Indioceanicola profundi: one gene and its partner. The protein of the gene in region 2 interacts with the protein of the main gene of each other region in a pairwise test. Links are inferred from orthologs where the notes say so. Each region holds a gene or a part of one and is shown on either strand. Other genes may lie near its edges. The genes, in order: secD and pheT.

What was found.
Region 1: the proteins of pheT (region 2) and secD interact in binary tests that used the Escherichia coli proteins (3 or more experiments, as listed by UniProt). The link is inferred for Indioceanicola profundi from one-to-one orthologs.

The regions. Positions count from the first base shown.
Region 1 is NZ_CP030126.1:1,250,295-1,264,433, reverse strand. Bases 9,663-12,489 are described here. They hold secD (protein translocase subunit SecD), read right to left. Parts: upstream 11,947-12,489; coding sequence 10,378-11,946; downstream 9,663-10,377. Other genes in these bases: yajC (preprotein translocase subunit YajC), read right to left, coding at 11,990-12,349; DOL89_RS05945 (Mth938-like domain-containing protein), read right to left, coding at 9,939-10,307; DOL89_RS05950 (hypothetical protein), read right to left, coding at 9,665-9,922. Outside these bases: DOL89_RS05995 (L-threonylcarbamoyladenylate synthase), read left to right, coding at 1-657; DOL89_RS05990 (FAD-binding oxidoreductase), read left to right, coding at 668-2,089; DOL89_RS05985 (hypothetical protein), read left to right, coding at 2,188-2,451; DOL89_RS05980 (pentapeptide repeat-containing protein), read right to left, coding at 2,455-3,759; DOL89_RS05975 (SDR family oxidoreductase), read right to left, coding at 3,886-4,692; DOL89_RS05970 (phytoene/squalene synthase family protein), read right to left, coding at 4,760-5,605; DOL89_RS05965 (superoxide dismutase), read left to right, coding at 5,851-6,477; presqualene diphosphate synthase HpnD, read left to right, coding at 6,639-8,375; hydroxysqualene dehydroxylase HpnE, read left to right, coding at 8,385-9,656; DOL89_RS05930 (ATP-binding protein), read left to right, coding at 12,502-13,347; DOL89_RS05925 (hypothetical protein), read left to right, coding at 13,983-14,139. UniProt on the Escherichia coli protein: Part of the Sec protein translocase complex. Interacts with the SecYEG preprotein conducting channel. SecDF uses the proton motive force (PMF) to complete protein translocation after the ATP-dependent function of SecA.
Region 2 is NZ_CP030126.1:259,417-273,816, reverse strand. Bases 11,246-14,333 are described here. They hold pheT (phenylalanine--tRNA ligase subunit beta), read right to left. Parts: upstream 13,943-14,333; coding sequence 11,549-13,942; downstream 11,246-11,548. Other genes in these bases: pheS (phenylalanine--tRNA ligase subunit alpha), read right to left, coding at 13,995-14,333; DOL89_RS01270 (methyl-accepting chemotaxis protein), read right to left, coding at 11,246-11,367. In the rest of the region: DOL89_RS01315 (CarD family transcriptional regulator), read left to right, coding at 1-392; DOL89_RS01310 (metallophosphoesterase family protein), read left to right, coding at 520-1,332; DOL89_RS01305 (RNA polymerase factor sigma-32), read left to right, coding at 1,501-2,388; DOL89_RS01300 (adenylate/guanylate cyclase domain-containing protein), read right to left, coding at 2,495-4,498; DOL89_RS01295 (M48 family metalloprotease), read right to left, coding at 4,546-6,081; DOL89_RS01290 (spore coat protein U domain-containing protein), read left to right, coding at 6,433-6,891; rpsU (30S ribosomal protein S21), read right to left, coding at 7,581-7,784; def (peptide deformylase), read left to right, coding at 8,069-8,629; DOL89_RS01275 (COQ9 family protein), read left to right, coding at 8,760-9,647; more of DOL89_RS01270, read right to left, coding at 9,679-11,245; more of pheS, read right to left, coding at 14,334-14,400.

The DNA of each region.
Region 1 (14,139 bases), 990 kb from region 2 along the record:
TTGAGCCTGCTGGTCAGCGCCGGGCTGGACACGGTGGCCGTGCGGGCGCCCGCCCATCCGGCGGCGCGCGCCCTGTTGGAGGCGGCTGGCCGCCCCATCGCCGCACCGAGCGCCAATGTCTCCGGCCATGTCAGTCCCACGGCCCCGATCCATGTGGCGGAGGAGTTCCCGGACGGCGGCGGCGGCTTGCTGAAGCTGATCCTGGCCGCGGGGCGCTGCCCGGTCGGGGTCGAGTCTACGGTGCTGGACCTGACCGGCGATGTGCCCATGCTGCTGCGCCCCGGCTCCGTCACGCGGGAGGAGCTGGAGCGGGTGCTGGGACCGGTGGAGCTGGCGGGGGCGGAGGCCGGCGTGAAGGCGCCCGGCATGCTGACAAGCCATTACGCCCCGAGCCTGCCGGTCCGCCTGAACGCCGCCGCCCCCAACGACGATGAGGGTTTCCTGGCCTTCGGGCCGGACCAGTTCATCCGGGGCGGGCATGAGCGGCTGAACCTGTCGCCCACCGGCGACCTGCATGAGGCGGCAGCCAACCTGTTCGCCATGCTGCGCGCCCTGGACAAGCCGTGCTGCAAGGGGATCGCCGTGATGCCGATCCCGGAGGTCGGGCTCGGCATCGCCATCAACGACCGTCTCCGCCGCGCCGCAGCCCCCAGGTAGGAGAAACGCCATGACCGCCGCAGACCTGCTTCCCCGCCTGTCCGAGCTTCTCGGCCCCGGCAATGTGCTGACCGGTGCGGAAATGGCGCCCTATGCCTTCGAGTGGCGTGGGATCGAGACCACCCATCCGGCCGCCGTGCTCCGCCCCGGCAGCACGGAGGAGGTGACGGCGGTGGTGCGGCTGTGCGGAGAGGCCGGCGTGCCCCTGATCCCGCAGGGCGGCAATACCGGTCTGGTGGGCGGCACCGTGGCGCGGGAAGGGCTGGGCGCGGTTCTGCTGAATCTCGGCCGGATGAACCGCATCCGCTCCATCGACCCGCTGGACTATGCCGCGACGGTGGAGGCCGGCTGCATCCTGGCGGATGTCCAGGCCGCGGCGGCCGAGGTGGACCGGCTGTTCCCCTTGAGCCTGGGGGCGGAGGGCACCTGCACCATCGGCGGCAACCTGTCCAGCAATGCCGGCGGCATTCTGACCATCCGCTACGGCAATGCCCGCGACCTAGTGCTGGGGCTGGAGGTGGTGCTGGCCGACGGGCGGGTCTGGAACGGGCTGCGCGCCCTGCGGAAGGACAATACCGGCTACGATCTGAAGCAGCTCTTCCTCGGTTCCGAGGGAACGCTGGGCATCATCACCGCGGCCACGCTGAAGCTGTTCCCGCGCCCGCGCCGGACGGAAACCGCCCTGGCCGGCGTAGCCAGCCCGGCGGCGGCGGTGGAGCTGCTGGCCCGCATCCGCACCGCGACCGGCGAGGCGCTGAGCGCCTTCGAGCTGATGCCGCGCTTCGCCATCGACGGTGCCCGCGCCTATCTGGGGGAAAGCCTGGACCCGCTGTCGGAGCCCGCCCCCTGGTATGTGCTGATGGAGCTGACCGGCGGCCTGCCCGGCCCCGCCCTGCGCGACGCGGCGGAAGAGGCCCTGGCCGGGGCCATGGAGGACGGGCTCGTCCCCGACGCCACCTTCGCCGAGACGGAGGACAAGCGCCGGCAGCTCTGGCGCCTGCGCGAAGGGCTGCCGGAGATCGGGCGCAAGGTGGGCGGCGCCGTCCACCACGACATCTCCGTTCCCGTCGCCCGCGTGCCCGACATGATCGCGCGCGCCGGGCGGGAGCTGGAAGCCTTGATGCCCGGCATCCGCCCCTATCCTTTCGGCCATCTCGGCGACGGGAACCTGCACTACAACGTCGCCCGGCCGGAGGATATGGACGGCCCCGACTATCTGGCCCGGTCCAAGGAGATCACCGGCATCGTCCACGCCGCCGTGATCGACCTCGGCGGCTCCATCAGCGCCGAACACGGCATCGGCACCCGCAAGCGGGATGAGATGGTGGTGGTCAAAACCCCGGTGGAGCTGGAGCTGATGCACCGCCTGAAGCAGGCGCTGGACCCGCAGGGGCTGCTGAATCCGGGCAAGGTGCTGCCGGAGAGGAGATAAGTCCGGCACCTGCCGTAACGCCCCCTCGCTGCTGCTGTTTTCTCCGTCATGCGGCTACGTGCAAGCGCGGCCGCCCCGGAATAGGAAGGACAGAAGCCATGGGCAGCGATCAGCGCAATCATCCGCCCGGCCTTGGCGACATGCCGATTGATGATATCGCGGAAAAGCAGTTCCGCGCCCGCATCGCCGGCCAGGACAGCAACCGGAAGCCTCATGAGGTGGCGCCCAATGCCGACGCCGGCCCGGACCATCCGCAGGTGAACCATCCGGAGGAGAAGGACACGGGCAAGCGGACCGATCATGCCTTCCGCGGCGGCGCCGGCCACGCCCAGTCGCCGGTCTGGGAAGACAAGGACAAGTAGGCCCTAGAGAACGCCGCGCGGCAGGCCGCTCGCCCCCTCCAGCAGGGCGGAGGCGAGCTGGTCGCGCTTCACCTTGGCCCCGGCGAGAACCGCACGGGACAGGTCGGCCTGCTTCAGCTCCGCCCCGTTCAGATCGGCAAAGGACAGGTCGGATTCCGCCAGATTGGCGCGGCGCAGCTTGGCCCCCGACAGGTCGGCGTAACGCAGATGCGCGCCGGAGAGATCGCTGCACATCTGGCGGGTATCGCTGATGGGCAGATAGTCCAGGTTCGCCCCGCGAAGGTTGGCGTTGTTGAGCTTCGCCCCCTTCAGGTTGGCGCCGCGGAGATCCGCCCCGGCCAGATTCGCTCCGCGCAGATCGGCATCCTGAAGCTGCCCGACCTGCATCTGGGCTCCAGACAAATCGACGCCGTAGAACACCGCCCCACGGGCGACCAGGCGGGTCAGGCAGGCGTGTGACAAGGCCCCAGCCTCGCGCACATCCATGCCGGACAGATCCAGCGCCGCCCCCTGCTGGCCTGCCGTGCCGACCCAAAGCGCATGCTCCCGCACCATCTCCTCGAACGGGCGCGGCAGGGATGTGAGCGGCTTGCCGGCGGGCTTGTCGGTCAGGGTGCCGGTCATGTCCGCCCCTGCCGTCTCCGTCAGGGTCATGGTGGCCCCGGTCAGCACGGCTCCCTTCAGGGACGCGCCGCGCACATCCGCGCCGGAGAGGTCCGCCCCTTCCAGGATGGCGCCGTTCAGGGTGGCGTTGCGCAGATTGGCACGCACCAGCTTGGTCCCGCGCATCACCGCATCGGTGAAGTCGGTATGCATGGCGACGGCACCGGAGAGCTTGGCCTGAGACAGGTTGGCGTTGGACAGCTTCGCCCCTTCCATGTCGGAGGGGTTGGTTTCCACCGTAAGGACCTTGAGGCTGCCGTCCCGCTCCTTCGCGGCCATGGAGCCGTCGCGCAGATCGGCATTCACCAGATTGGCCCCGGTCAGATCGGCCCCGCGCAGGCATGCCCCGCGCAGGTCGGACTTCACCATGGACGCGCTCTGCAGGTTGGTCTGCCGCAGATCGCAGGCGAAAAGCGTGGCGCAGTCCAGAACCGCTCCGGCCAGATTGACCCCGCGGAGCACGCTGCCGCTGAAATCAGCATGTGCAAGGTCACGGCCCGACAGGTCCAGCCCCGACAGGTCGAAGAAGGACAGCACCGCCCGCGCCCCGCCCATGCGGGCGTTGCGGAACATCTCGTGTCGCTTCACGATCTGGTCCAACTGCTCCTGCGTGATGCGATAGAGCGGCCGGTCTGGAGTGCTCATGTCCGGGAATCCAGGGTCGGGATTGGCCTGCCGTCCAGGATCATGCAGGATCATGAACATTCGGTGCAACCCGAATGGATAGGCCCCGACACATGCCGCACCGTGCTGTCAGGACCTTCCGTCCGCTCATCCATTGCCCCTGAAACCTGGATAGAGCGTCATTCCGCCATCGACGAACAGGGTGGTTCCGTTGACGTAATCCGACAGGTCGGATGCGAGCCAAGCCACAGCCCGTCCCACATCCTCTGGCTCGCCGATGCGGCCTTGCGGGATCAGTTTCAAGAGCCGATCCCGCGCCGCCTCATTCTTCCAGGCCTCGGTATTGATTGCAGTCCGGATCGCGCCAGGAGCGACCGCATTCACCCGCACGCCCTTCTCCGCATATTCCTGAGCGATGGACTGCATCATCAGCTCGATCCCGCCCTTGGACGCGGCATAGTTCACCCGCCCTGCCCAAGGGATCACCTGATGGACCGAGCTCATGCAGATGATCTTCCCCACCGATCGGGAAATCTCCGGCCGGGGGCCGCGGCGCAGGAACTCACGGATGGCGGCGCGCGCGCAGAGGAACTGGCCGGTCAGATTGACCGCAATCACCTTCTCCCACTGGCCGAGCGTCATTTCGGTCAGCGATGCGTCCTGCTGGATGCCTGCATTCGCGACCAGGATGTCCACTGTGCCGTACTGTTCCACCACGTTGGCGAACATGCGCTCGACGTCCGCCTCGACCGAGACATCGCCCTGCACGGCGGTGCCCTCGCCGCCGCAGTCCCGGATCATTTCAAGAGTCTCCCCCGCCTCCTCCGCGGAGTTGCGGTGGTTCACGGCGACCCGCGCCCCGGCCCGCGCCAGTTCCACGGCGCAGGCCTGCCCGATGCCGGAACTGGCGCCGGTCACTATGGCGACCTGACCTGATATGTCGATGCTGTGCATTGGTTCCGCCCCTGCTGGTTCCCGGCTCCAACCGGGATGGAAGCAGAGGATTGCGGAGCTCTGGCCGCTACCAGCGGCCCGTCATCCCCGCCCAGGCCAGCTTCAACTGCCGGAACGGGTGAACCATCTGCACCCGCGGGGCCAGCGGGTCGTGGTCGGACCTGGAAAGCGCACCGAGGTAGAGGTCCGCCAGGGCAGCTGGAAGCAGCGCCGGCGTGGCCTGCTTCGGCACCTCCCGGCGCAACCGCCTCGCCTCTTCCAGCTGCACCCTCGCCCTGTCGGCCACAGCGCGCACCACTTCACGTACGCCCGGCTCCGGCTTCAGGTCATACAGCTTCTGCTGATTGACACCGTGCCGGCGCAGCAAATCCATCGGCAGATGCGTACGATGCGCCTGCGCATGGAACGGCACGGCGCGCAGCAACCCGGTCAGCGCCCAGGCGATGCCCACATGCCGCCCGGCCTGCATCGCAGCCTCGGCCCGCACGTCCAGAATCTGGAGTGCAAGCTGGGTCAGGGGCGCGGCGGTGACTTCGGCATAATTGGCCATGCAGTCCAGCGTCGCCGGCGGCTCATCCTCCAGATCCGCCTCCCGCGCATCGATCAGCCGATCGAACAGGGCCCGATCCAGGCTATGCCGCGCGACGGCACGGGCCAGCGGCTCCGCCACCTCGTGCTTCGGGGGCGTACCGGCAAAGACCTTGTCCATCGTATCCCGCCACCACTGCAGCCGGATCAGCCCGAGCGTCGGTTCGCTGACCACCTCCCGTGTCTTCGCCACTTCCAGGTTCAGGGCATAGAGCGCGAACAGATCCTCGCGCCGGTCCACGGGCGCAAAGAGAGCCGTCAGGAACCGGTCGTTATCGAAGCGCCGGACTTCCCGTGCGCAGTAGGAAAGCTCTGGGTCGCTCATGATGTCCGTTACGCCCGGGTTTACCGGAGACAGGAAGGGCACGCGCCGCGAAACCCGCGGCGGAGGGCTGCTGTTCCCGCTTATATGGCGACCCGCCGCATTCAGGGTAGGCTTTAACGGATTTCCCCCGATATGCCTGCCCTGCCTTGACCCCTGGGGACGCGGGTCGTATCTCTGCCACGTCACAGGCGGGCCCGCTCAGGGCGAGATGCCTGAGGGAAGAGACGAAACCACAGGAGCCAACAATGGCCTTCACCCTGCCCGAACTGCCCTACGACACCAGTGCGCTGGAGCCGCACATCGATGCGCAGACCATGAGCACCCATCATGGCAAGCACCACCAGGCGTACATCAACAACCTGAACAACGCCCTGTCCGAGCACAGCCAGCTCCACGGCCTGTCCATCACCGAGCTGATGCGGAAGCTGGGCGAGTTGCCGGAGAGCATCCGGACGGCTGTGCGGAATAACGGCGGCGGACATGCCAACCATGCCATGTTCTGGACCATCATGGGTCCGAACGGCGGCGGCGCTCCGACCGGCGCGGTGGCCGAGGCGATCACCAGCGCCTTCGGCGACTTCGAGACCTTCAAGACGAAGTTCAACGAGGCCGGTACGAAGCAGTTCGGTTCCGGCTGGGTCTTCGTGACCGCCGACCAGTCCGGCAAGCTGGAGCTTGTGGCGAAGCCGAACCAGGACACCCCGCTGTCCGATGGCAAGGCCGTTCTGATGGGCAATGACGTGTGGGAGCACGCCTATTACCTGAAGTACCAGAACCGCCGCCCGGACTACCTGGCCGCCTGGTGGAACACCGTGAACTGGAATGCCGTGAACGAGCGCCTTCAGGCCATCAAGAACGGTCAGCTCATCTGAGCTAATTCAGACGAGTGCGCAGGCGGGGCCATTCAGCCCCGCCTTTCGCATAGACCACCCCGATATTTCCGGAGAACGGCCCTGGTTGTGGCCGGATCGAGCTTCATAGTCACTGACCGATCTGGCAAAATACCACTCCAAGCCCGTGGCCGAGGGCCCAAATGGCCGATTACCGCACCGCTCCACTGTCTTCCCACCCGTCGGAGCCGAGCGCCCGCAAGACGGCTGGTCAAGAGAATTTCCCCGTCGCTTCGCGTTTGGTGCCGAAGCGGCTGCGCCCCCACATCATGGCGTTCTACGCCTTCGTCCGCTTGGCTGACGACATCGCCGACGATCCGCAGCTGGAGCCGGAGATGAAAGTCGCCCAACTCGATGCGCTCGAACGGGCCCTGGTCAGCGGCATAGGCTCCCAGCCATGGCTCGCTCCCGCCCTCCAGCTGAAGGCCAGCCTGACCGCAACGTCGATCTCTACCCTGCACGCACGGCAGATGCTTCAGGCGTTCCGTCGGGATGCCCAGGGCAGCCGCTGCCGGAGTTGGAGCGACCTGCTGCTCTATTGCCGGTATTCCGCCGACCCGGTTGGCCGCTATCTGCTGGATCTCCATGGGGAGGCCACGGCTGCGGCGCCGGCGGCAGACGCTTTGTGCACCGCCCTACAGGTCCTGAACCACGTCCAGGACTGCCGCTCCGACTGGATCGAGTTGGGGCGCTGCTATCTTCCCACTGCCTGGTTCGGCGATGCCGGCGGCAATCCGGAACAGTTGGTGGAGCCTTTCGCGACACCTCCGGTCCGGGCAGTCATCGACCGCACGCTGGACCATGTGGATGCGCTGCTGGCTAGGGCCGCGACCCTGCCTGGACAGATCCGCGATCCCGGCCTGCGGATGGAGGCAGCGGTGATCCTGCATCTTGCGAAAGCCCTGTCCCGTGAATTGCGGCGGCGCGATCCGCTTCGGGAACGGGTGGAGGTCGGCGGGTTCGGGCGGATATGGTCCGTGCTGAAGGGCGTCGGCCACGGCATGGCGAGCCGGCCGCGGCGAAGCCGTTCCCGTACCAGCGGGACCAGCGGCAGCACGTTCTACTGGCCCCTGCGTCTGCTGCCTCAATCCAAGCGGCGCGCCATGTTCGCGATCTACGGCTTCTGCCGGGCCGTAGACGACATCGCGGATGAGCCTGGGGCGGTGGACATGAAGCGCAGCGCGCTCGATGAGTGGCGCCGCACGCTGGACCGGCTGCATCAGGGCATCCCGCCCCGGGGCGGCGATGATGCACTGATCGGCGAGCTCGCATCGGCCCTGGAGCGGTATGATCTTCCGCGGGCAGAGTTCGAGGCGCTGATCGACGGCATGTCCATGGATGTGGATGGCCCCATCCGGGCGCCGGACTGCGCGACCCTGACTCTCTATTGCCGCCGCGTCGCCGGTGCCGTTGGCATACTGACCGTCCGCGTCCTGGGCCGGACGGATGGACGGGCGGATGCTTTCGCCATAGCCCTCGGCGAGGCGCTGCAACTCACCAATATCCTCCGTGACCTCAAGGAGGATGCGAAGCTCGGACGCCTCTATCTGCCGGAAGAGGCGCTGATTGCCGCGGACATACCGCTGGACGTGGCCCGTAGCGATCCGGAGCAGGTGATCGAACACCCGAATCTGCCCCAGGTCTGTGCCCATGTCGCAGCCCTGGCGGAGCAGCGTTATCAGGCGGCACGGGAAGCACTGCCCGCCTCCGACCACCGCGCCCTGTGGCCCGCCGTGGCGATGATGCTGCTGTATCGGCGTGTTCTGTCGGCGCTGGTTGCGCGCGGATGGGTGGACCTGGACCTGCGGCCCAAGCTGTCCCGCACTGCCAAGGTCGGCGTGGCGCTCCGCTGCGCCCTCGGCTACCCGCCCAAGGGGTGAGGCCGCTCTTTGTCCCAGCCTGCACCGGGCCCGAGGGTCCATGTCGTCGGTGCCGGTCTTGCCGGCCTCGCCTGCGCCACCGCACTCGCTGAAGCGGGCCTGCCGGTTCGCTTGTACGAGTCGGCGGGGCAGGCCGGTGGACGCTGCCGGAGCTATGACGATCCGGTTCTGGGCCGCACCATAGACAATGGCAATCACCTGATGCTCGGCGGCAATCCCGAGCTGTTCCGGTATCTGGACCGGATCGGTGCCCGCGACCGTCTGGTGGGTGGCCCGCAGGCGCGGTTGCCGTTCATCGACCTGACTGATGGAACGCGCTGGTGCGTCTCGCCTGGCCCAGGACGGCTTCCTTTCTGGCTGCTGAACCCGGCACGGCGCGTTCCCGGCGTTCCCTTGACCGCCTATGCCGGTCTCCTGCGGTTGGCAACGGCATCTGCAAATGCGACTGTGGCGGAGCGGCTTGGCAAAGAGAGCCTGCTTTATCGCCGGCTCTGGAGCCCGCTGGCGGTGTCCATCCTCAACACCCCGCCCGAAGAGGCCTCCGCCCGCCTGCTCTGGGAGGTGTTCCGCCGCACCCTGCTGCGTGGAGCGGATGCCTGCCGGCCCTTCGTGGCCCGCGATGGACTCTCCGACGCGCTGGTGGTTCCCGCACTGAACTTCCTGACAGCCCGCAGGGCGGAGGTTGCAACGAGTGTCCGGCTTCTTGGCATCAGTCGGGATGCAGCCGGAAAACCAAACGGCCTCCAGCTGTCCACGGGCATGTTGGATCTGGGGCCAGCGGATCGCGTGGTGTTGGCGATCCCGGCGCAACGGGCCGCCGAGCTGCTTCCGGACCTGCCGGTGCCGCTGCGGCATTGCGGAATTCTCAACGCCCATTTCCGGCTCGGCACCCCAGCGACCCTGCCCGATGGCGCGCCATTGGTCGGGCTGGTCGGCGGCACGGCGGAATGGCTGTTCAGCCGTGGCGATGTCGTCTCGGTCACGGTCAGCGCTGCCGACCGCCTTATGGATCGTCCGGCAGAGGAGCTGGCGGAACTGATCTGGCGCGATGTCGCATCGGCACTCGGCATCGCTGGCCCCTGCCCGCCTCACCGCATAATCAAGGAAAAGCGTGCGACCTTTGCTGCCACGCCAGATCAGGAAAGGCTGCGGCCCGCGGCGAACGCACCAAGGGGCAACCTGCTGCTGGCCGGAGACTGGACGGACACCGGCCTGCCCGCGACGATTGAGGGCGCCATACAGTCCGGGCATCATGCCGCGGCGCTTTGCCTGAGTAGCTGACGTCCCGATTACGTCGGCTTCAAAATGTGGAGCACCGCCACGGCCAGCCCCAGAATGACGACGACCGCGCCCTTCCTGCGTATCCATTTCGGATCGCGGCTGGACCGGTACGCCCGATAGAACCGCTGTTCCTCGAAATAGCGGTCATCGCCCTCCTCCATTCGGCGTTCGCCGGCTTTGGCCTCCCTGTTCGCATACAGGATGGACCAGAGCCCGGCCAGGACGATCAATCCAGGAAGAACCAGTTCAGGACTGAAAATGTCCATGGCCTAGCTCCTTCGCCTAGATCGGGATCAGCACCGCCGCAACCCGCCGTGCCTCGGACAGCAGAACGTTGTAGGTGCGGCAGGCGGCGCGGGTGTCCATCACGTCGGCGACGATCCCGGCCTCCTTCAACTGCCGACGCAGGCTGCTGTGCAGGAGTTGCATCCGCTCGCCGGTGCCGATCAGCAGGATCTCCACCTTTGGCTCGGCTGTCAGAACCGGCTCCAGGCTTTCGACGGTGAACTGCCCAAAGTTCTCGACGGACCAGGACAGGGTGCGATCCGGCATCACGATCACGGAGCCCTCATGGACCACGTTGCTGATCCGGAACCGGCCGGGCGCATAGGTGTCGATGACCTGCCGGTCGGCGGGAATGATAGGGGTCACGTCCAAGGGCTTGCTCCTCGTCCTACGGGGTTCTGCTGGCGGGGCGGATGTCCGGCCCGCCAGCGCCCGCTCAGATCGGAACCACCTTCGGCTTCTTCTGCCGCAACCAGGCGACGACCATCAGGCGGGTCACCATGATGGCGGTGAACATGGAAGCCAGGATGCCGATGGACAGCGTCACGGCAAACCCCTTCACCGGTCCCGATCCGAACATGAACAACAGCAGGGCGGCGATGAGTGTCGTCAGATTGCTGTCGATAATGGTGGTCAGGGCGCGGCTGTAGCCGGCATCGATGGCAGCGATGGGCGTGCGGCCGTTCCGGATCTCCTCCCGGATGCGCTCGAAGATCAGAACGTTCGCGTCCACCGCCATGCCGATGGTCAGCACGATGCCCGCGATGCCGGGCAGAGTCAGCGTCGCCTGGAGGATCGACAATGCGGCGAAGATCAGCGCGATGTTGAAGACCAGGGCCAGATCCGCGAAGAGCCCGAACAGGCCGTAGGTCAGGGCCATGAAGATGATGACCAGCACCAGACCGACGATGGCAGCAGTCTGGCCGGCGGCGATGCTGTCCGCACCCAGGCCCGGTCCCACAGTCCGTTCCTCCAGGACCGTGAGCGGGGCCGGCAGCGCGCCGGCGCGCAGGAGTAGGGCGAGATCGTTGGCGGACTCCACCGTGAAACTGCCGGAGATGATGCCGCTGCCGCCCAGGATCGGCTCATTGATCCGCGGTGCGCTGATCACCTCATTGTCGAGCACGATGGCGAAGCGGCGGCCGGTATTCTGCAGCGTCGCTTCCCCGAAGCGCTTGGCGCCCAGGCTGTCAAAGCGGAAGCTCACCACCGGCTGCCCATCCTGGAAGCTGGGCTGGCTGTCCACCAGCGTGTCGCCGCTGACCATGACCCGCTTGCGCACCACCTCGAACCCGCCGTCCCGCGAGGGCAAAAGTTCGGAGCCCGGGGGAATGCGGCCGGCCTGCGCATCGGTGACGCTGACGCTGTCATCCACCAGACGGAAGGTCATCTTCGCTGTCTGACCCAGCAGGTTCTTCACCCGCTCCGGATCGTCGATGCCGGGAAGCTGGACCAGGATACGGTCATTGCCCTGGCGCTGGATGCTGGGCTCGCGGGTACCGGTCTCATCGATGCGGCGGCGGACGATTTCGATGGACTGCTCCACCGCCGCGCTTTCGCGGGCCTGGATGGCCTGCTCCGTCAATTCGAGGATGACCCTGCTGCCATCGACCTGGACACGGGCATCGTTGGGCTCGAGCCCGGCGGCGATCTCGCGGGCACGGGCCTCATCCTCCGGATTGCGGAGGCTGAAGCTGAGGCGCGGGCCGGAGGCTTCCAGGTCCGTGTAGCCGATCCGTCCCTCGCGAAGCGCATCACGGGCGGAATCCAGCAGCGCGTTCATACGCTCCTGAATGACCACGTCGGTCTGAACCTCCAGAAGCAGGTGCGACCCGCCCTGGAGGTCAAGCCCCAGATTGACCGTCCGCGTCGGGAGCCAGCCCGGCAGTTCTGCGGACCACCGCTCGACATCGGCGCGGTTCAGCAGGTTGGGCGCCGCATAGACCAGACCGAGGATACAGACGGCCAGGACGAGGACGACCTTCCATTTGGAGAAATAGACCATGGTGCGGGGCTGCGCTTCTTATCGGCGGAACGGCTGGGGAGGATTACTTCTTAACCGCGACGTCCGGAGCGTCGCTGGCCTTGGCCGGCTCGGTCTTGGCAAGCACGCCCTGGATGGTGCCGCGGACCACGCGGACGCGCACGCCATCCGCGATCTCGACCTGTACCTCTTCCTCGGGGCCAACCTTGGTCACGGTGCCGACAATTCCGCCGCCGGTCACGACGCGGTCGCCGCGGCGCAGCGCCTCGAGCATCGCCTTGTGCTCCTTCATCTTCTTCTGCTGCGGACGGATCAGCAGGAAGTAGAAGACAACGAAGATCAGGACCAGCGGCAACAGGCTGATCAATCCGCCGGTCGGATCGCCGGCAGCCGCATCCTGGGCATAGGCCGTGGAAATGAACATCAAAGACTCCTGTAAGAGGTCGCGCGCGGACGGCGGGACTATACAAGCCCACACCGCCGTTGCAATGGAAACCGGCCCGCGCCGCCGGATGCCTTGAGTAGGCCTCAGCCTGTGCTAGGGTCGTGAACCGTTCCGCCAGAGCCCTGCACGCAATGACCGACCTGCTTCCAGTCCTGACCCGCATCGCCGCTGCGCTGGACCGTCTCGCTCCTCCCCCCGCGGCCGCACCCGATCTTTCCGCCGCCGATGCGTTCCTTTGGGAGATGCCGGGCCGGCTGCGTGCGGTCCCGGAGGTCAGCCATGTGGCCCTGGACCTCTTGCAGGGCATCGACCGGCAGAAGTCGATCCTGCTCGAGAACACCCGCCGTTTCGCGGACGGGCTGCCGGCCAACAACGCCCTGCTCTGGGGGGCGCGCGGCATGGGGAAGAGTTCGATCGTCAAGGCCGTCCACGCCCATCTCAACGCGGAACGGCCCGGCGCGCTGGCGCTGGTGGAGATCCATCGGGAGGATATCCCGACGCTGCCCACCCTCCTGGCCTTCCTTCGTGATTCCCCACGCCGGTTCATCCTTTTCTGCGACGACCTCTCCTTCAGCACGGACGACAGCCACTACAAGTCCCTCAAGGCCGTGCTCGACGGCGGTATCGAAGGTCGGCCTGCAAATGTGGTGTTCTACGCTACGTCGAACCGGCGGCACCTGATGCCCCGCGACATGATTGAGAATGAGCGGTCCACCGCGATCAACCCCTCCGAAGCGGTGGAGGAAAAGGTCAGCCTGTCAGACCGGTTCGGCATATGGCTGGGTTTCCACGCCTGCGATCAGGACACCTTCTTCGCCATGCTGGAAGGCTATGCCGCCGCGTTCGGGCTGGATATACCGGCAGAGCAGTTGCGTGCGGAAGCAGTGGAGTGGTCGGTGACACGCGGCAACCGGTCCGGCCGCGTGGCGTGGCAGTATGTCCAGGATCTGGCCGGCCGGCTGGGGAAGGCGCTTTAGCATCAGGCAGCACATTCCCAAGCGGACACGCCTTCTATAGGATAAGGGTGTGCGCACTCGTGATCGCCATCGCCCGACCTACGGCCGGTTGGACCGGGAAACACCGCTACTGATGTTTCTAGCGGCGGTTCTGCTATGGATCGGCCTGTCCATGCCGGGCGCGCACGCCCCGGTGCTGTCGGAGCACGGCGGACAGGATGTCCAGCATTCGGTAGGGCCGTTCCAAGCCGGAGCTGACTGCTCCTGGACCGATCCTCTGGTTCTGCCCGACAACAAGGTCGCGGTCGAGCGTGCCGGGCCGACGCGTAAACGCCCTGATCCCATCCAGGTCACGGACACGGCGATAACGACAGCCGATGCGGATCGGCCTTCTCCACACCCCCATTGGTTCCACGCGCCGGTCGGAACGGCCAGACCGGCCGTAAAGGGAAGTGGCGGAATCCGGACAACCGGGCCTCCGGCTGGTCAGTCACGCAGGGCGTGACCATCCCGGCGGGCCGGCACGCTCCAGCCCGCGGGAAATTTCCAACATCACAGACATCGACGCCGGCGCGATCCGCCGGCAGGACGTAGTCCTGCGCGATTGCTGGCCGCTAGAAGCCCTACGCCGGCGTTCCAGATCATGAGACCGCCACATGCTGACCCGTAGCCTTGTACTTGCACTTTTCCTGAGCGCTGCGACCACCCTGCCCGCCGCGGCCGGGATGAACACCGCAGACCGCAATCAGATCGTCCTCGCCGCGCGCGCAGGCGATACCACCCGGACCGGTGAGGCCATTGCCAAGGCCGCTG
Region 2 (14,400 bases):
CCCTTTATGCCATCCAGTTCGAGAAGGAACGGATGACGCTGAAGGTCCCGGTGAAGAAAGCCCAGGCCGCCGGCCTGCGCCGCCTGTCCTCCAAGGACCGCATCAAGGCTGCGCTGGAGACGCTGCAGGGACCGTCCAAGATCAAGCGGATCATGTGGTCCCGCCGCGCGCAGGAGTACGAAGCCAAGATCAATTCCGGCGACCCGGTGTCCATCGCGGAAGTCGTGCGCGACCTTTACCGCGGCGCCGACCAGTCGGACCAGTCCTACAGCGAACGGCAGATCTACCACGCCGCGCTTGAGCGTCTTGCCCGCGAGCTGGCGGTGGTGGAGAAGATCGACGAGGCCAAGGCGACCGAGCGGCTGGAAGCCGTTCTCAGCAAGGCGGCTTAAACCACCGCTTAACGCCTTTGGGTCTATACGTTAAGGAGGGGCGACCTTTGCAGGTCGCCCCTTTTTTTGCGCGTCGGCGGCGCATACACTCGCGCCCGGTTTCCCGGGACCCAAGAGCGCCGACCGAATGGCAGAAACGCAGAAATTCGTCCAGTTGGGCCGTCCTCGCCGCATCTGGGCGGTCGCCTCCATCCATGGCGAGGTGAACCGGCTGGCCGCGCTCCATGACGATATCGGCGGACGCTTCCTTCCGGGCGACCGGCTGGTCTATCTCGGCAACATGATCGGCCGCGGCCCGTCCGTGGCCGAAACCATTGACGAGCTTCTGGCCTTCCGCCGCGCCATCCTGGCCATGCGGGGCGTGATCGACACCGACATCGTCTATCTGCGCGGCGGGCAGGAGGAGATGTGGCAGAAGCTGCTGCAACTCCAGTTCGCACCCAACCCGATGCAGGTGCTGCAATGGATGCTTGGCCAGGGCGTGGAATCCACGCTGATGGCCTATGGGGGCGATGTGCAGTTCGGGCTGGCCTGCGCCCGCGACGGGGCCGTCAGCCTGACCCGCTGGACCAACCAGCTCCGCGCCGCCCAGCGCGCAGCGCCAGGACACGACGCCTTCTATACCAGCCTGCGCCGCGCAGCCTTCACCGGCGCAGGGGAACCGGCCTCCGGCCTGCTGTTCGTCAATGCCGGCGTTGATACAAGCCGGCCTCTGGGGCACCAGGGCGATAGCTTCTGGTGGGGCGGCATGGGCTTCAACCGCATCACGGAGCCGTTCGGGGAGTTCGTCCGCATCGTCCGCGGCTACGACCCTGCCCATGGCGGCCCCGTAGTGACGCCGCACGCGGTCACTCTGGACGGCGGCTGCGGCTTCGGCGGCAAGCTGATCTGCGGCTGCCTGGCGCCGACCGGCGACATCCTGGAACTTGCGGAAGTCTGAGGGGCGGCTCCGCCTCCCCTTCCCGTCCGGTCCATCCGCTTCGCCTTATCTGCGCATTGGAATTTTTCCAAACCCAGTGATCCGTTCCAGAACCCCCTTCGTATCAGTCGTGAAGAGGGGCGGATGAACGGCTGCATGGCCCACCGCCTGCCGAACAGGGGATGGGACATGGCGCACATCGACGATCCGGAAACCCAGAAGGCCAACCTCACCTTCATCAGAGCATCGATGAAGGAGCCTCTGCTGTCCCGGGACCACGAGTTCGAGCTGGCCAAACGCTGGCGCGACGGGGGAGATGAGGATGCGCTGCATGAGCTGGTGCGCAGCTATACCCGTCTGGTCGTCGCCACCGCGTCCCGCTTCCGCAATTACGGCCTGCCCATGGGCGACCTGGTGCAGGAGGGCAATGTGGGCCTGATGCAGGCGGCCGCCCGCTTCGAACCGCACCGGGAAATCCGTTTCTCCACCTATGCCGCCTGGTGGATACGCTCCGCCATGCAGGACTACATCCTGCGCAACTGGTCCATCGTGCGCACCGGCACCACCGCCGCGCAGAAGAGCCTGTTCTTCAATCTCCGTCGCCTTCGAGCCAAGATCGAGGAGAGCCCCTCGGCCACGAACCTGTCCACGGACGGGCGGCGGAAGATCGCCGAAGAGCTGAATGTGGATGAGAGCGAAGTGCTGAGCATGGAAATGCGCCTCGCCGCCGCCGACCAGTCGCTGAACACCCCCGTGGCGGAAGGCGGCGACGACCAGTGGCAGGATTTCATCGCCGACAACCGTCCCTCCCCCGAGGATGTGGTGATCGGCGCCCGCGACAGCCGCATGCGCTCCAAATGGCTTGCCGAGGCGCTCGGCGAACTGTCCCCGCGCGAGCGCACCATCATCGCCGAACGTCGCCTGCGCGACGACGGCGCGACATTGGAAGAGCTGGGCAAGGTGCTGGGCGTCAGTAAGGAGCGGGTGCGCCAGTTGGAGCAGCGCGCCCTGATGAAGCTCCGCGCCTCCATGATGCGACATGTCGGGCTGTCGTCCGACCTGCTGCTGGAGGCGTGAGGCCGGGCCGTCTCCCGAAAGTCATGCTCGGCGGCGGCCTCCGGTCATCGGCGGCAGCGTCGAACGTGACCGGAGCGCGGTCGGCATCGAGTAGGCGGCTTCGACCTCAGCCTTGCGCCATGGCCGGCGCATCCGCGGCGGCCCCTTCGGTCAGCAGCCGGTGGACCCCGACGGCGCCCGCGCGTCCGCGCAGTTGGAATCGGCCGAGCGCGCGGGTGGAACCAGCCTCCGCGCCGGCGGCCTGCACCGTATCCTCGCTGGTCAATGCGACACAGCAATCATCCCCGATCATCTCACTGCCCAGCACTTCCAGCCGGGCGGCCGTGTTCACCGTGTCTCCGACGATGGTGTAGTTGATTCGGCTGGCAGCGCCGATATTGCCCACCACGACGGGGCCGGAATGGATGCCCATGCGCAGGCACAGCTTCGGCCTGCCCGCGGCGTCCGCCTCGTCCGCCGCGGCACGGATCAGCCGGTCGATGGCGCGGGCGGCACGCAGGGCGCGGGCAGCATGATCGGCCTGATGCTCCGGCGCGCCCCAGAACGCCATCACCGCATCGCCGATGAACTTGTCCACCGTCCCGCCCTCCGCCTCGATGCAGCCGGCGATCAGGGTGAAATGGGCGTTCAGCCAGTCCGCCGTCTGCTGCGGCGACAGGGTTTCCGCCAAAGCGGAGAAGCCCTTGATGTCGGTGAACATCACGGTGACGTCCCGCTCCTCCGATATGACGCCCAGCGGGTTGGCCCCGCGGTCGATCAGGCGCAGCACCAGGGCCTTGGGCACATAGGTCTCGAACCAGCGCAGACCGCCCACCATGGTGTTGAAGGCATGCGCCGCATCCGACATTTCACGGAACCGGCTGTCCGGGAGAACCGGGACGGCATGGAAATCCAGCCCGCGCACCGCGGCGGCGGCGGCGGCCAGACGCTTGATCTGCCGCCCGATCCGCTTGCCGAGCCAGAGCGCCAACACCACGGATACCACAAGGATGAGAAGGCCGCCGCCGGCCAGCTTCATCAGGCGCTGATACTCGACCAGCACGTCGTCCTTCGGCAGGACGATGGACAGGGTCCAGGGATGCTCCCCGTAATCCGGAAGCGGCCGCAGAAGATAGATGTACTCAATCCCGTCCAGCTTGGATTCGCGGGTCGTCAGGTTGAGCAACGGCCGATCCGGATGGACACGCAGGTCGAGATGTATGCCGCGCGGCTTCTTCGCATATCCGGTCGCCTGCCCGTTCGGATCGGCCTGCTGCCAGATCGCCGCCAGGACCGGATCGCCCAGCTCCTCCAGCGAGGGCAGCGGCGGGCGTTCCTGCCGGTCGATATCCTCGAAGTCGAAGCGTCGATCCCGCAGGATCGGGTGGGCCAGCACATAGCTGTCGTTGAACAGGATTGCCGCCTCCAGCCCCGATTCCGTCTTTACGCGCGCCAGGAAGCGGGACAGGTCGGTAAAGCTGACGCCGGTGAGCAGCATGCCGAGAAAGCGCCCGTCCCGGCGCACCGGCATCTGGACGGTCAGGATGCTGGTGCCCAGCTCCTCCGACCAGATCGGGTCGATCCAGACCGCTCCGCCGATGGACCGGCCGAGTTGGAGCGTCTCCCGCGCCCAGAACACATTCTGCTCGGTCCGGGTCTCCACCTCCGTGCCGCCCTGCCGGCTGGCCGTGACGAAATTGCCGTCGGCGCTCAGGAAGCCCACCCCGGTGATCTGCGGAGCCGCGGCCAACGCCGTGCGGAGATGCCGGCCGAGCTGTCCCTGATCCTCCAGATCGACGTGCCCCTTGGCGATAACGTCGGCAAGGAATTCCACCTGCGCCTTGGCGGGGTCGAGCTGGGCGCGGACCCGCGTTTCCAGCCCATCCATCAGAAGCTGCGCTTTGTCCACCAGCAGCGTGGCGGTGTTCCAACTGGTCGTGGCCATCCCCAGCAGCAGCACACTGGCGACCGCTACCAGCATCAGCCCGCCGAAGCCCAGAGTCAGCACCGCCGCGATCGGCAGGCGGATGAGCTTGCGCTTTATCCGGCACGCCTGATCCGGGGCGGGGCTGAGGGGCGGAGGCTCCGGCTCGGCGGCAGCCGGCCGGGCAAGGCGGTTCCTGGCGGTCATGGTGCGGACGGTACGCCGCGCCGCGCCATGCCGCAACGGAGATCAATTCAGCCTTCGGTGACGATTTTAATCAACTGACCGGGTTGAAGCTGCTGGCCCGGCGGGATGTTGTTCAGCACCCGGAACCTCTCCTCCGCATATTCGCTGAACGGCATGCGGCGGATATAGTCCTCTGCCGTCTCGCCGGAGCGGACGGAAACCGTGCGCAGCCGGTAGGGCCTGAACTGCGACCGTTCCGACTGGCTCAGTGTCCGGAAGCTGTTCACCACCTGCTGGAAATCGCGGTCAAGGCTTGCCGTGGCCTGCGGGGCCGAGGCGAAGAGGAAACGGTAGAAGGTGGAATTGTCCCACTGGATGGCAACCAACCGCACATCCACCGCACCCTGGTTGGTATTGGCCCGCGTCAGCCCCGTAGCGGCGGGCCTGCCGTTGACGCTCAGGGACTGCACGCCGTTGAGCTGCGCCTGGCCAGCCCACTCCCCGGTCAGGAACTGGACCGGATCGCGCGTGCTCTGCGACCGCGCCACGTCGAAGATGATCTGTGCCTGTTGCTGCGGCCCGATGGCCGTCACCTGCTGGGTTCCGTTCAGCAGCCTGAAGCCCTCCGGCACTTCGAAACGGAAGCCCAGAGTGGGATGCACGAACATCCTGTCGCGCACGAAGCCGTGCTCCGGATTGTCGCCGTAAAGCAGGCCGTCGATCCGGCGCAGATACTCTTCCGAATTCACGATCCAGTCCTGGCCGGGATTCTGCGCCACGGCAGCGGACGCGCGCTCCACCCGTTCACCGGTGGGCGGGTGGGTCTGCAGATAGTTGAAGCTGTCAGCGGCCCCCGGCTGACCGGCCAGCAACGCCTCCAACTGTGCATGCCGGCCCATCGTGTCGAGGAATCGCGCCATCTCCATCGGGTCGTAGCCGGCGTTGGCCATATAGCGGATGCCGAGCTGGTCGGCTTCCAGCTCCTGCCCCCGCCCCCACCCGGCCAGCGCGTACTGCGCCCCTTGGGCGGCAAGCTGGCCCAGCTCGGCCCCGCCGAGGACGGACGCCAGGACAGCGCCGACCTGGGCCACGGTGCCACGGCTGTAGCGCTCGGCCGTGTGGCGCCCGGTTATATGCCCGATCTCATGGCCGATGACGCCGGCCAGTTGCGCCTCGCTGTTGGCCAGGGCCATCAGCCCGCGGGTGATGTAGACATAGCCGCCCGGCAGGGCGAAGGCATTGACCACATCCGAGTCCAGAACCGTGAAGGTGTATTTGACGTCCGACCGTTCGGTGTTGGCCGCCAGCCTTTGTCCCAGACGGTCCACATAGGCGCGGATCTCGGGGTCCTGGACCTCTCCGCCGAACTCCTCGAGGATCTGCGGGTGCTGCTCCGCCCCGACGGCGGCCTCCTGCGCCACGGGCATGAGGCCGGTGAACTGCCGTTCACCGGTGGCCGGGTTTACGGCGCAGCCGCCCAGCAGCAGCCCGGCCGCGGCCAGCGCTCCCAGGACACGCAGCCTCAAGGCGGTCCAGTGGCGCCCGGCGCCGACATCATGCGCTTCTATCTGTCCGGCAAGCTCCCGCGCGGCCGCAGCCGTCATCTCCCCATCCTTCTTTCTTCCCATTCTACCAGTTACGAGAAAACAGCCGCCCCCTAGCCGGGTTCCCGGATCGTCGGCGGCAACCAACCGGGCGTACGCGCGGGAACCCGGCACCCGTTGCGGTTCGCAATGCTTCCTGCAAACACCCCTATACGGCTTCGACAATATGCAATTGCATTCTGCCATACCCGCCAGCGGGAGTGGGAAAAGATGACCTGAATATCATCGCAAACTCCATATATTACAGCCGCTTACACGACCATCGCCCTATGCTGGGCACCTGGCCCGTTGGTTGCATTCTGGTTTGGCATGCAGGCGAGAACGCCTCGACCGAACCGATGGAGCCTTGAGATGATCCGCACCGTTGCCGCCGCCCTGATCGCCACCGCCGCCCTGACCGTCGCCGGCTCCGCCGCGGCCGCGACCAGCGGCACGATCAAGCTGAACGGCAAGGTGGACCTGGCCTGCTCGGTGTCGGTGCAGGATCTGAACCAGCAGCTGAACCTGGCCGGCGGCGACAGCAACAAGGCGGTTGGCAAGGTCACCGAGACCTGCAACTCCGGCAACGGCTACCGCATCAGCATCTCCTCCCAGAACGGCGGCAAGCTGCGCGGCGAGCGCGGCACCGAGATCGGCTACCAGGTGAACTACGACAACCAGGGCGGCACGCTGGGCAGCGCCATGAATGTCGACCGCGCCGGCGCCCGCTTCGGCCAGCAGTACGATCTCAAGGTCTCCGTCCAGGGCTCCGACCAGTACATCGCCGGCGCCTACGAGGACACCCTCACCGTCACCATCGCCGCTAAGTAAGGCGCGCCGACAGGCAGAGCATCGGTTCGTGAGGACGAAGGGCCGGCACCGGAAACGGGCGCCGGCCCTGATGCGTTTACAGGAGCGGAACCGCAGAAATCCACCGTGCCCCCGGCAGCCCTTCGGCCACACGATGGAACCGGCATGCCTTGAAAGATCAGCTTTATAGGGAAGTCTACATTGCCGTGACTCTGCCAGCGGCCCGGCCGCGTAGCCGCAGATCATCGCAAGGGGGCTGGCGCCCCGCCGACTTCCGGCAAGTTCGTCATTTTCGCAATTCGACTTGTTACCGGCCTCGCACGTCGACCCTGTCCAGGTTTGCGTTCGCAAATCCCGATTCTCGACAAAGCAGAAGGGGAAGACCGAGCTGACGTCAGCCGCGAACGATTGGCAGAAGGCTTGCTCCCGTGCGGGCATGCCATCTCACTTTGCGTCGCAGAAGTGAACTTCAGGGCCGTCCACGGGCGGCAGCTTGCCAGCGTGTCTGGATGCGAGCTGAATGGATGGATGCTCGGCCTGTGGGGCGCGGCCAACCCGGTTTCCGATAGGCTGGATCGTCCAGACGGGGCTGCCGACGAAGCGCGCTGCAAAGACCAAAAGCCGCCCGGCGGCGTCGCGGGGCGGCTATCGATCCTTTGCAACCGGCCAGCCCGTAACTTCGGGCTGGTTCACCGGACTGCCGGCAGGGCTTAGTAGCCCTCGCGCTCCAGGCGCTTGCGCAGCAGCTTGCGGGCGCGGCGAATCGCCTCCGCCTTTTCACGGGCGCGCTTCTCCGAGGGCTTCTCGTAGTTGCGGCGCAGCTTCATCTCACGGAAGATGCCCTCGCGCTGCATCTTCTTCTTCAGCGCGCGGAGGGCCTGATCGACGTTGTTGTCACGAACCAGAACTTGCACGGGTCGTCACCACTCCGATGGTTGCAAAGGTTGGACGGCGTTATGCCGACGCAGGGTTAACAACGAATAAAGGGCAGACGCCACCATGAGGTCGCGCTGCTGCCCGATCCAGTTGCCGGGTGGTATAACAGCAAGGGCGGCGGTTGTGAAGCGCCATGGGTGCGGAATCTTCAAGGATGTCCTGCAATGGGGCCATGCGCCGCCCGGCAAGACGTGAAATGATGAGGAAATACAAGCGGTCCGGGATGCCGGACCTGGGCTGAAAGCAGGGACACAAGGGAACGATGACCATCCTGAAGATCGCGCGAATGGGCCATCCGGTGCTGCGACGGCCGGCCCAACCGGTGGAATCCCCCATTCCGGCCGTGGTGCGGCAGCTTGCCCAGGATATGGTGGAAACCATGCTGGACGCGCCGGGCATCGGGCTGGCGGCCCCGCAGGTGCATATCGGCTGGCGCGTCGTCGCCTTCCGCGTTCCCGCGGACCGCAGCACCGGCCAGCCTGGCGATCCGGTGACGGAACCGCGGGTGCTGGTGAACCCGGAGCTGGAGCCCGTCGGGGACGAAATGGTGATGGGATGGGAAGGGTGCCTGTCCATTCCCGGCCTGCGCGGACTGGTGCCGCGTTATGCCCGGCTCCGGTATCGCGGCTATGGGCTGGACGGGCAGCCGGTGGAGGGGGAAGCCTCCGGCACGTTGGCTCGTGTGCTGCAGCATGAGGTCGACCATCTCGACGGCATCCTCTATCTGGACCGGATGCCGGACCTGACCAAGCTGACCTTCACCGAGGAAATGAAGTACTTCGCGGCGGATCTGGCCGGCAGCGTCCCCCCGCCGCCCCGCTGACCGGGGGAGCGCCGCGACAACCGGACAGGCCCTGCGGGAGCACTGGCCGTTCCCGCTTGGCGTTCCATCTGTTAAGGCATGTGGATGCGCCGCCCGTCGGCGCCGGACCGAAGCCAGACGAGAGCGAGCGATGGCGAGAAAAACCCCGACCGATCCCGTGCCCGGCGCGCCCACGACAGCTGGGCAGATGGCGCACAGCTCTTCGCCGGCCGAGGCCGATCCGGTGCGCCCAATTGGCGGGCAGAGCCCGATCGATCCCCTGACCACCGCCGAAGCGGTGGAAAAGCTGGGCGGCACCGAGTCGGCGGCCACGGCGGGTACAGGTGCGCCGCGCGGCGGCTACGCCCATACCGACGGCGACGCCATGGATGAGCTGACGGCCCGCCGCGACGCCATTCTGCTGGCAATGCTGCCCGACGTGGCGTTCGATGGCTGGACACGGGCCGCCATGCTGCGCGGGGCGGAGATGGCGGGCATGGAGCGGGAAGCGGCGCTGGCCAGCTTTCCCGGCGGCCCGGCGGAGGTGGTGGACCATTTCTCCAATTGGGCGGACCGGGAAATGCTGTCCCGGCTGGACCCGCAGGACCTGGCCGCCATGAAGGTGCGGGACCGTATCACGCTGGCCGTACGAACGCGGCTGGAGGTGCTGGCCCCCTACAAGGAGGCGGTGCGCCGGACCATTGCCCTGCTCGCCCTGCCGCAGAATGCCGGGATCGGCCCGCGCATATTGTACCGCACGGTGGATGCCATGTGGTTCGCCGCCGGCGACACCTCCACCGACTACAACTTCTATACCAAGCGCATGCTGCTGGCCGGGGTCCAGACCTCCACCCTGCTGTACTGGCTGGAGGACCGGTCGGTCGGCAATGCCGACAGCTGGGCCTTTCTGGACCGCCGCATCGCGGACGTCATGCGGGTCGGCAAGAATATTGCTCAGTTCCAGGGGCTGGGTGGCCTGCTGAACCACCTGCCCAACCCCTTCCGCTTCTCCCGCCATCTGCGGCGGACGATGCGGTAAAGGGGGGAGAGCTGGAACGGGGCGGCGGGCCTTACCCTGCCCGGACGCGGGCGACGAAGCCCTCCACCTCGCGGCGAAGCACGTCGGCCTCCCCGACCAGCTCATTGGCGGCGGCGAGCACGTCGCCGGCCATGGTGCCAGTCTCACCGGCGGCGCGGGTCACCTCGCCGATGGTGGCGCTGACTTCGTTTGTGCCGGCGGCAGCCTGGGCGACGCTGCCGGCGATCTCGCTGGTAGCAGCCCCCTGCTGCTCCACCGCGGCGGCGATGCTGGTGACGATATCGCTGATCCGGCCGATGGTGCCGCCCACACCCTGGATGGCGCCCGCCGCATTGCCGGCCGCCGCCTGCATCTCGGCGATCTGGCTGCCGATCTCCTCCGTCGCCTTGGCGGTCTGGGTCGCCAGGTTCTTGACCTCCGACGCCACCACGGCGAAGCCCTTCCCGGCCTCTCCCGCCCGCGCTGCCTCGATGGTGGCGTTCAGCGCCAGCAGGTTGGTCTGGCTGGCGATGCCGTTGATCAGCTTCACGACCTCGCCGATCCTGCTAGCGGCCTCCACCAGCCCGGTCACGGTGGCGTTCGACCGGTCCGCTTCCGCCACCGCCTCGTGCGCGATGCGGGAGCTTTCGGAAACGCGCCGGGCGATCTCCTGGATGGAGGCGGACAGCTCTTCCGCCGCGGACGCCACCGTGTTGACGTTCTGGGCGGCCTGTTCGGCACTGCTGGCCACCGCATTGGATTGACGGCTGGTCTGCTCCGCCACGCCGGTCAGCCCCTCCGCCGTCTGGCGCATGCGGCGGGCTGCACCGGCAACGGACCGGACCACCTCATCCATGGTGGCCTCGAACTCCCCGGCCAGGGCGGCCATGGCGGCGCGCTTCTCCGCCTCCGCCTTCTCCTCCAGCGCCGTCTGCTCGTGGCGGAGCGTCTCGGCCTCCCGCATGTTGCGCTGGAAAATGGCGACGGCACGGGCGGTATCGCCGATTTCATCCCGCCGCTCGCCGCCATCGATGCGGACGGACAGGTCGCCGCCGGCCAGCCGGCTCATGGTGGAGACGACGCGCGCCAGCGGGCGCGACACGCCCACCATGGTCAGCCACAGCGCCAGCGCCATGAACAGAACGGTGCCCGTGGCCCCGACGGCGAGCGTCACCCACCATGCCCGCTCGTTCCGCTCCATGGCTGCTTCTTCGCCGGCCGCCACCGCCTTGTCGACATCGCCGGTGATGATTACCAACCGGTCCAGCAGGTCGGTCAGCTTGATGTCGAACTCATCCACCAGGATGCGCGCACCCCGCTCCGTCTCTCCGGCCAGCAGCGCCTGACGGGCCTTCTCCGCCAGCTCCATCATCTGCCGGAAATCCTGCCGGGCCAGATCCAGGTCGGTCTTGCGGCCGGGGAACAGCCGCTCCACCCCGTCCAGATGGGCCAGCAGTTCATCTCTCTTCAGATCGATTTCATCCGCCATGCTTTCAATGATGAAGCTATCCGGCTCCGCCACCATCATGTAGGCGACGCGCCCGATATGGGCGGCGGTCTCATTGGCCAGCAGGACGTTTTTCACCGCCACCGTGTCGCGCCGCAACAGCCCTTGATAAACCTCCCCGACGCCGCGCATCTGAGACAGGGCATAGAGAGAGGTTCCAACCGTCAGCGCTCCCATGAGGATAAGCGGGACCAGCAGCTTTAGAACGATCGGTAGGTTCTGAAATGCCTTCACCAGCGCCTCCCTGGTCACGACCCGTCGGTCTGTGCAGATGGTACATTATTATACTTTAGTTTGGAGGGTATTGTTGATGATCCTTCCCTTCTTCGCAAGCGGGCCGGAAAAGGAAAACGCCGCGCAACCAAGGCGCGGCGTTTTCTTTGGAAGTAATTACTTCAGGTAGTCTGCTCGGTTCTTATCCGCGCAGGGTGGCACCTGTCGCTTTCGCCACGGCAGCTACGATCTTCCCTGCCACCGCCTCGATCTCCGCATCTGTCAGCGTCTTGTCCACCGGCTGGAGCGTGACCGAGATGGCGACCGACTTCTTGCCCGGCTCCACGCCCGCACCCTGATAGACATCGAACACGATGACGCCGGTGATCAACTGCTTGTCCGCCCCGCGGGCCGCCTTGACCAGCTTGTCGGCCTCCACCTGCTCATCCACCAGGAAGGCGAAGTCGCGGTCCAGCGGCTGGAAGGGGGAGAGGGCGAGCAGCGGCTTGGCTGTGCCGCCCTTCTTCTTCGGCGTCGGCACCGCGTCCAGCATCACCTCGAACGCCGCCATGGGGCCGCTGGCATCCATCGCCTCCAGCACCGCCGGATGCAGCTCGCCGAAGCGGGCCAGCACCGTGGGGCCGAGGCGCAGCACGCCGGAACGGCCGGGATGGTACCAGTCCGGCGCATCGCGGGTGACCTGCAGGTTCGCCGTGGGGGCTCCCGCCGCTTCCAGCGCCGCGATGGCGTCGGCCTTGACGTCGAAGGCGTCCACCGCGCGCTCCCCCTTGGCCCAGTTGCGCGGCACGGCCATGCCGGCGCGCAGGCCGGCGGCTACGGCATCCTGCCCTTTGTCGGTGGCATCGCGGAAAGCGGCCCCGACCTCGAACAGGCCGACATCCGGGAAGCCTTTGGCGGCGTTGCGACCGGCGGCCTGGATCAGGTTGGCCAGGATGCTGGGCCGCATCACCGCCATGTCGGCGCTGATCGGGTTCAGCAGCTTCAGGTCCGGCCCCACCTGCCCGAACAGCCCCGCTGTCTCCGCCGGGACGAAGGACCAGGTCACGCATTCCAGCAGGCCGCGGCCGGCCAGGGCGCGCTTCACCAAGCCGGTGCGGCGCTGCCCCGGATCGATGGCCGGGCGGGTGGTGGTCAGGTCGCGCGGCAGCGGGGTGGCCGGGATGGCGGCGAAGCCGTGGACCCGCAGCACCTCCTCCACCAGATCGGCCTCCCCATGCACGTCGGCGCGCCAGGACGGCACGGCGCAGGCCAGCCGGCCGTCATCGGTGCGGGAAACGCCGAAGCCGAGGGCGGTGAGGATGCGCACCTGCTCCGCTTCCGGCACGTCGACGCCGCCCAGATGGGCGACGCGGGCGGGGCGGAGATGCAATGTGCGCTGCCATGCGGGCTCGGCTCCGGCCACCACCGTTTCCGATGGTTCGCCGCCGCAGAGGTCCAGGATCATGCGCGTGGCCTGCTCCACCGCCGGCAGCACGCTGGCCGGGTCTACCCCACGCTCGAAGCGGTAGCGGGCGTCGGAGTTGATGGAAAGCTTGCGGCCGGCCTCGGCGATGCGCACCGGGTCGAACAATGCCGCCTCAAGCACCACGTCGGTGGTGCTCTCGGTCACGCCTGTGCTCTCCCCGCCCATGACGCCGCCCAGAGAGATGAGGCCGCTGCCGTCATAGATGCCGACCAGCCCGGCGGGCAGGGTGTAATCCTTCTCGTTCAGGGCCAGGAAGCTGTCGCCCTCGGCAGAGTCGCGCAGGACGATGCCGCCCTTCAGCTTGGCCGCGTCGAAGACGTGCAGCGGTCGGGCCTGGTCCTGGCTGAACCAGTTGGTGATGTCCACCAGGGCGGAGATCGGGCGCAGACCCACGGCGATCAGCTTGTCCTGCAGCCACTTAGGGCTGGGGCCGTTCTTCACGCCGCGGATGAGCCGCGCGGCGAATTGGGGGCAGCCCTCCGTCTCCAGCCGCACCTCGACCGGGGCGGGGAAGCGACCGGGAACGGCGCTGCCATCCAGCGGCTTCAGCGTGCCGAGACCGGCGGCGGCCAGATCGCGGGCGATGCCGCGCACACCGGCGCAGTCGGCGCGGTCAGGGGTCAGCGCGATCTCGATCACCGGGTCGGCGATGCCGCGATATTCGGCGAAGCTGCCGCCCACCGGCGCATCCTCCGGCAGTTCGATGATGCCGGTATGCTCGTCCGACAGCTTCAGCTCCCGCTCAGAGCACATCATGCCCCGGCTCTCCACCCCGCGGATGGTGCCGATCTGGAGCACGTCGCCGCTTTCCGGAATCTTCGTGCCCGGGCTGGCGAAGACCACCTTGATGCCTTCCCTGGCGTTGGGCGCGCCACAGACCACCTGCACCGGCTCGCCCGCCCCGGTATCCACCATGCAGAGGCGGAGCTTGTCGGCATTGGGGTGCTTCTCGGCGCTCACCACCCGGGCGATGCGGAAGGCCGCCAGCTCGGCCGAGCGGTCCTCCACCCCCTCCACCTCGAGCCCGAGGTCGGTGAGCTTCTCCACGATCAGGTCCAGCGGCGCCTCGGTTTCGAGGTGCATCTTCAGCCAGGACAGGGTGAACTTCATGGGGAGATGATCCGTCAGCTAATCTTGAAGGCGTGTTCTGCGGCGCAGCCCGTCACCGGGTCAGCCCCTGGGCCAGGCTCGGCTGGTCCAGCGGGACGAAGCCGTAATGCTTCAGCCAGCGCAGGTCGGCCTCGAAGAAGGTGCGCAGGTCGGGGATGCCGTATTTCAGCATGGCGATGCGCTCGATCCCCATGCCGAAGGCGAAGCCCTGGTAGCGGCTGCTGTCGATGCCGCAATTCTCCAGCACGGCCGGATGGACCATGCCGGAACCCATGATCTCCAGCCAGTCGCCATAGGGCCCGAGCTTCAGCTCGCCCCCGCTGCGCTTGCAGCCGATATCCACCTCCGCCGACGGCTCGGTGAAGGGGAAGAAGCTGGGGCGGAAGCGGATCGGCAGATCGTCGATCTGGAAGAAGGCGCGGGCGAACTCCAGGATGCAGCCCTTGAGATGGCCCATA